Regions from separate parts of the Arthrobacter sp. MMS18-M83 genome, predicted to be linked through region 2. Evidence: riboswitches for the same ligand, from Rfam matches in the RefSeq annotation. Region 2 holds a riboswitch; each other region holds the start of a gene.
What was found. A riboswitch is a leader RNA that binds a small molecule or an ion and turns the genes downstream of it on or off. The one in region 2 is predicted to bind cyclic di-AMP.
Positions count from the first base shown of each region.

Region 1: another riboswitch for cyclic di-AMP. It lies ahead of OW521_RS10830 (hypothetical protein); the one in region 2 lies ahead of OW521_RS09350 (NlpC/P60 family protein).
Region 3: another riboswitch for cyclic di-AMP. It lies ahead of OW521_RS12840 (hypothetical protein); the one in region 2 lies ahead of OW521_RS09350 (NlpC/P60 family protein).

Region 1 is NZ_CP113343.1:2,304,843-2,307,084, forward strand. It holds gene OW521_RS10825 (HAMP domain-containing sensor histidine kinase) at 1-1,107, shown strand, start outside; cyclic di-AMP (ydaO/yuaA leader) riboswitch at 1,272-1,445, shown strand; gene OW521_RS10830 (hypothetical protein) at 1,448-2,176, shown strand.
Region 2 is NZ_CP113343.1:1,998,972-2,001,213, reverse strand. It holds gene OW521_RS09355 (M23 family metallopeptidase) at 1-808, shown strand, start outside; cyclic di-AMP (ydaO/yuaA leader) riboswitch at 954-1,121, shown strand; gene OW521_RS09350 (NlpC/P60 family protein) at 1,127-1,882, shown strand; gene OW521_RS09345 (HNH endonuclease) at 2,219-2,242, shown strand, end outside.
Region 3 is NZ_CP113343.1:2,721,897-2,724,138, reverse strand. It holds gene OW521_RS12845 (flavin-containing monooxygenase) at 1-959, shown strand, start outside; cyclic di-AMP (ydaO/yuaA leader) riboswitch at 1,100-1,250, shown strand; gene OW521_RS12840 (hypothetical protein) at 1,253-2,242, shown strand, end outside.

The DNA of each region.
Region 1 (2,242 bases), 310 kb from region 2:
CTGTTGGCTCTTCCCCACGATGGCCACCCGGTTGATCGGACCCTTTCCAATGGCGGTTACCGGCTGGTTGCCACTGAAACTCCTTACGGCGATGTTGTCATCACAGGCCTGCCGCTCGCCTCGAAAGAGGATACCGAGGCCTCGCTCGTGTGGACCATGGTGCTGGTGTCCTTGGGCGGGCTGGTGCTCATTGGACTCGCGGGAACCGTGCTGATCCGCCGCACCATGCGTCCCCTGGAGCAACTCTCCGACGTCGCCACCAAAGTGTCGAAGCTTCCGCTCGACGCCGGCGAGGTGGCCCTCGCGGTGCGCGTCCCGGCGTCGGCTGCCCACCCCGGCACAGAGGTGGGCAGCGTCGGTCATGCTTTGAACCTCATGCTGGACAACGTCTCCAACGCGTTGGAGGCACGCCAGCAAAGCGAAACCAAGGTGCGCCAGTTCGTGGCCGATGCCTCGCACGAGCTGCGGACTCCGCTGACGGCGATCCGCGGCTACACCGAGCTGTTGCGCATGACGGAGACGTTCACCGAGGACGGCCGCAAGTCGCTGGGACGGGTCCAAAGCCAGTCCGAACGGATGACCACCCTCGTGGAGGACCTCCTTCTCTTGGCGCGGCTGGACGAAGGCAAGGCACCCGAGTTCACCGATGTGGACCTCACGCAGTTGGTGATCGAGACCGTGAGCGACGAGAAAGTCATGGCCCCCGAGCACATCTGGCAGCTCAGGCTCCCGGACGAGCCCCTCACGGTCCGCGGCGACTCGACGCAGCTCCACCAGGTCTTGGCCAATCTGCTCTCAAATGCCCGCAAGCACACTGAGGCGGGAACCACGGTAGTCACGGGAGTCATGCGCTCGGCCGATGGCAGCGCCGTTGTCACCGTGACCGACAACGGGCCCGGCATTCCGCCTGAATTCCAAGGCAGGATCTTCTCGCGCTTTGCCCGTGCCGACGCCGCTCGTTCCGGTTCCGAGGGCACGTCCGGGCTCGGCCTGTCGATTGTGGAATCGATCGTTCAGGCCCATGGAGGTACCGTCGAGGTGGCCTCGCGTCCCGGCCGGACGGAGTTTGCCGTGCGGCTTCCAGCGCTCAGGACCGCCACGGTTTGAAGGTCCGCCGAGAAGACCACGACGCCGGAGGGCGGCTAGCGCAAGTCGGCGCACCGGCGCCGTGATCTCCGTTACCTAAATGTGACTTAACCGGAGTCCTCCTGTACCGTCGAATGGGTGCGCGGGATCATTCCGGCCACCGCCGGGTAGGCGCCGAGCTCTGCCACTCCCCGGTGCCCAAACTCCAGGCAGAGACGGGGGACCCAGGTCTCCGGGCAAACGCTCATGTTGAGCCAGCCCTAGGGGTGAAGCCGTACCGCCACGATTTCTCAGTGGCCACGGCCGGATGACCTCATCCGAATCCGACAGCTAACTCCGCAGGCGTCGAGAGGCAATCACCATGTCTGATTCCAAGAATCAGTCGCGCCCTGTTGCGCGCCACCGAGGCGAAACTGCCCGGAAAAACAAGTCACGTTCCACCCTGAGGCGAGCCGCCGCAAACCTCGGCACCAGCCAGCGAATGGCAGTTGTTGCCGGCGTCGTCGCTGTGTTCCTCGGGGCAGGCGCCGCCACCCAGGCCGCCGACCAAGCCATCAATGCCCAGGACATGAGCCAGACGTCCGAATCGCGCGCCATTGCAGAGCAAAGCGCGACGCCGTCCGCCACCGCCACGCCGTCCGCGAGCGAAAGTGCCAAGCCGAGCACCGCTCCGACGCAGGCACCCGCTCCCGCTCCTGCCGCCGTCGCACCCCAGGCTGCGGCACCGGCCGCTCCCGTGGCACCGCCCGCTCCGGCAGCCCCGACTGTGCAGGTCGCCGTCAATGACCCTGCCGGCGCCCAGGCTTACGCCGCGAGCATGCTTTCCTCCTACGGGTGGGGCCAGGGCGAAATGTCCTCCTTGTTGACCTTGTGGAACAAGGAATCCGATTGGCGGACCACTGCCACCAACGCCTCGAGCGGCGCTTACGGCATTGTGCAGTCGCTGCCGGGCGAAAAGATGGCCTCCGAAGGCCCCGATTGGCAGACCAACTACCAGACCCAGATCCGCTGGGGCCTGAACTACATCAAGGAACGCTACGGATCCCCGTCTGCGGCCTGGGCCTTCCACTTGGCGCACAACTGGTACTAAGCGCACAAAATTCTTAGAGGTCCGCCCCTTCAGGGGGCGGACCTCTACTGCGTTAACCGGGCCTCG
Region 2 (2,242 bases):
CACGAGGGGCCGCAGACGCGCGTCCGGTCCTACTGCTGAGCTGCGGACCATGCAAGTCATTGCGCACGATCGGCCCCGCGATCCGCATCGCGAAGTGCGCCGGCGCAAGGGCCCCTTGCGGCAAATGGCCGATTTCGCCGCCGCGAGCGGTGCGGGACAGAAGGCTGGCGTGGCCCTCGCCGCCACGGGCCTCATCCTGACGGTGGCCATGCCGGGTACTGGCGCATTGACGGCCGCTGCGGAATCGAACCAGGCTTCCACGGCTTCGGCAGGCACTCAGGCCGAGATTCCCGCTGCGGCCAATGCCACCATCGACTTCAGCCGAGCTGCCGTTTCCACTACGGCGGATCCTGATAGCAAACTTAAGCAGCTCCTGAGCGCGCAGTCCGTCGGCAGCATCAAGACGTCATCCTCGAAGGGCACGCTGGGGGCTCCGCTGGACACCCTCGCCACGGCTTCGCCGTTCGGCTACCGCGTGAACCCCATTACGGGAGGCCTTGGGGAGTTCCACCGTGGCCAGGACTTCGTGGCCCAGTGCGGCACGCAGGTACATGCGGCTGCAGCCGGCAAGGTCACGTTTGCGGGCTGGCACCCGTATGGCGGCGGAAACCGCATTGTGGTGGACCACGGCAACGGCCTGGAAACCACGTACAACCACTTATCCTCGTTCAACGTCCAGGTGGGCCAAACGGTCAACCGCGGCGACGTCATCGCTTTGAGCGGCACCACTGGCGCCTCCACCGGCTGCCACCTCCATTTTGAAGTCATGGTCAACGGCGACGTCGTTGATCCCTTGGGCTGGCTGTAGCCAATCCGATGGACGTCTCTCGAATGCTTGTCACGCTCCGTGACCTGAATGTGACATTCAGCCAAAACTCCTGTACCGTCTAACTCGCATCAACTTTTAGAGAGTTGATGCACTCGGGTGGATTGCCTAGCTCTGCCACTGCCCGAGGTTCCGTTCGCAAAACATCGTCTGGCAGAGGCGGGGGACCCACTTTTGGTCATCTTCACCGATGACCTTGGGGTTAAGTCGCAATTGTTTCCTACGGGAAGCATTGCGGCCGGATGACTCCCATCCGAATCCGACAGCTTACCTCGCGGGCATAGGGAGAGGCCTCTTAACGTGTCTTCACGCACTACTCTTGCGCGCCACCGCGCTGCGGTCACCAAGACCAACTCGCTTGCCGTCATCGCTAAGACCGTCGGCAGCAACGCCGGTGGTGTAGGCCGTCAGGCAGCAGTTATCGCCGCTGCGTCCGGTCTGGTTCTCACTAGCGGTATCGCGGCCAACGCTGCCGAAACCAACGTCCCCCGCGAGTCCACTGCGACCTCCACCCTGGAAGTTCAGTCCATCGCCCAAGCCAGTATTGCGGCCGACTCCTCCGTCGCCATCAAGTACGAACGTCCGGCTGTTTCCACTGAAGCTGCTCCGGTTGTAGAAGCGCCGGTTGCCGTCCAGGAAGCTGTTGCCGCTCCCAAGGCTGCAACAACGGGTGTCTCTACGCTTTCCGTTTCCGCCGCTGTATCCCCCGCCACAAAGGTTGCCAGCGGCAAGGGCGCAGCAATTGCCGCCGCAGCTTACGCGCAGCTTGGCGTTGCCCAGGACTGCACCGCCCTGGCTTCGAACTCCCTGGCCGCTGTTGGCATCAACTTCCACGGTTGGCCGGCAGACTACCTGTCCCTCGGCCGCACGGTCAGTGCTGCTGAAGCGCAGCCGGGTGACCTCGTTTACTACCAGAACGGCGGCATGGGCAAGGCCCACATCGCTGTTTACGTCGGTAACGGCATGGCCGTCCACGGCGGCTGGAACGGTGGCACCACTGCTTTGTACAGCGTGAACATCGGCTCCGGTCCAGTCTTCATCCGCGTTGGTGGCTAAATAGCTTCTGCTGAACAGTTTCACAGGAACATCCCCGCTGGTCCGCCCGCGGGGATGTTCTGTTTAACCAGCATGTGCCACATCTCGTGCCCACGGTCTGCTGCGGTCGATTCCGGGCGCGCGGCAGCGTCAACAGCCGCTGCTCCCGGACAATTGAAAGTTCCCGCCACATGTCCGGTACGTGAACTTTGCCCGACGCAGCGCCGGAACCCATCCACGGATTCGTTGATCTGGCCTCCGGGTGTTTACTCTTGTGATGTCGATCCACAGCCCGTACATGCAGAGGGCAGCCGGCCCTCGCGCCCCTGACGGGTGCGGCCGTGAAGAGGTACGTGCATGCGCACACTCGTTCTGAATGCT
Region 3 (2,242 bases), 720 kb from region 2:
CTCGCACAGGCGATGTGTGGCGGAACCGCTGGGATTCCTTGCGACTCTTCACCCCTGCGCAGCACGACTCGCTGCCCGGCCTGCCCTTCCCCGCCAACCGGGGCACCTTTCCCAGCAAAGACGCCATGGCCGAATACCTCGAGGCGTATGCCGGCAACTGGAACCTCCCGGTGCGTCATGGCGTCCAGGTCACCGGAATCGAGCGCGACGACGGCCGATACCGAGTCCAGTCAAGCTCCGGACCGATCCTGGCCAAGAACGTGGTTGTTGCAACGGGCCCGAATGCCCGCCCGAGGATTCCAGCCTTCGCGGAGGCCTTGGACCCAGGCATTCACCAACTGCACGGCGCGGAGTACGCCAACCCGGACTCAGTTCCGCCCGGAGATGTCCTGGTGGTCGGCTCCGGCACTTCCGGCGTCGAAATTGCCTTGGAGCTCGCATCCAGCCACCGCACCTACATCGCCGGAACTCCCCCGTTCCACGTTCCGGGTCCAGTGACGCGATACGCCGGGGGGCTTTGGTGGCTCTTCATCCACAATGTGATGAACCGATCCACTCCTATCGGCCGCAAGGTTGCGGTCGGCTTCACCAAGCACGGCGCGCCTCTGATCCGGGCCTCCACAAAAGAGCTCGACGCCGCGGCAGTCACCCGCCTGCCACGCCTGACGGGCACCCATGGGGGCCAACCGCTCCTGGACGATGGCCAAACACTCCCAGTCTCCACCGTGATCTGGGCGACCGGCTACCAACCGGACTTTGCCTGGATCCAAGGACTTCCGGCGGACGAGGACGGCTGGCCGCTTACCTGCCGGGGCGCCGTGGAACAACTGCCGGGGCTGTTCTTCGTGGGCATGCCGTTCCAATACGGGCTGACCTCGGGCCTTGTGGGTGGCGTCGGCCGGGACGCCGAACATGTCGCCGGACTCATCGCCGGGCAAACTGGAGCGCAGCGGAACTAGATCCGCGCGCGAAATCCCGCGGAATACCGGTCGCCCGGCCCGTTATCTAAATGTGACTTTTCTAGTCGGCTGTTGTAGCGTCGAGGGGCGACCCAATCCCCAGCTGGGCCGCTTCCGGGCTGACGCCGAGCTCTGCCGCAACCCGGATTCCGCTAGACGTGCGGCAGAGACGGGGGACCCAGAGTCTCCGGGCCTACTTCTCCACAGGCCCTTGGGGTGAAGCCGCCATGCGCGGCCGGACGGCCTCGTCCGAACCCGACAGCTAACCTCGAAGGCGTTGAGAGGCAATCACCATGTCCCCAACCATGGATCAGCCTCGCCGTGCCCAAGTGGCGCGCGAGCGCACCAAACCGACCGGACGCCGTCGGGCCCAAGACGGTGGACCGTTCATCCCTGAACCGGCTTCCGAAATTTCGACGCCGGCACCAACCACCCCGACGAACCCGACGACGGCGGCGCCCACCACGCGAGCGGCCGCCCGCGCGGCCGAGCGGAAACGGGCAGCCCAAGCCAGCGAGACCGCGAGCATTCCGGCGGTTCCACCCGCAGCGGTGGAACCAACTACCGCCCCCGAACCCGCCACCGCGGCTATTCCGATAGTGGCAACAAAGACGGCGGCACCCGCGGCTCCCGCTGAACCGGAACCCGCCACCGCAGTCATCTCGACCGTTGCACCCCCCGCCGAAACCCAGAAGGCACCCACAACCGCCCTTCCAACGGCAACTCGTGCAGGCTTCACTCCGGTGTCCTCTGCCGGATCGTCGTTCAGCCGGGAACCGCACGCCGTCCTCAAAAAGGCTGCGACCATCCGGACGATGAGCAACCGAATGGCAGTGGTGACAGGAGCCCTAGGCATCTTGTTGGCGGCGGCTTCCGTCAGCCAGGCTCTTGAGTTGCCCTTCTTCGGCCAGGAAACCCGCGCCCAGGACCAGAGCTCCACGCAGTCCGGCACTCCTTCCACGACGGCAAGCACTTCCCCCAGCACTGCAGCGCTACCTTCGGCAGCTACCCCGAGCGCCAAGGCCGGTCAGACTACTGCGGACCCAGCGCAAGGGCCGCAGCAAGGGCCCGCCGCCGTCAAGCCGTCGAGCGCGGGGGCACCATCAGTCTCCATTCGGGTTCCCTCCGTAGTCCCATCAGCGCTGCCCCCAAGCCTTACTCCGGTGCCAGCCGTTCCCACACCGGCGCAACCCGCTCCGGCTCCCAGCCCGGATCCCCCGGTCACGGTCACCCCGACCCCCACCGATCCGGCCTCGCCGACGCCCACCCCGACCGACCCGTCC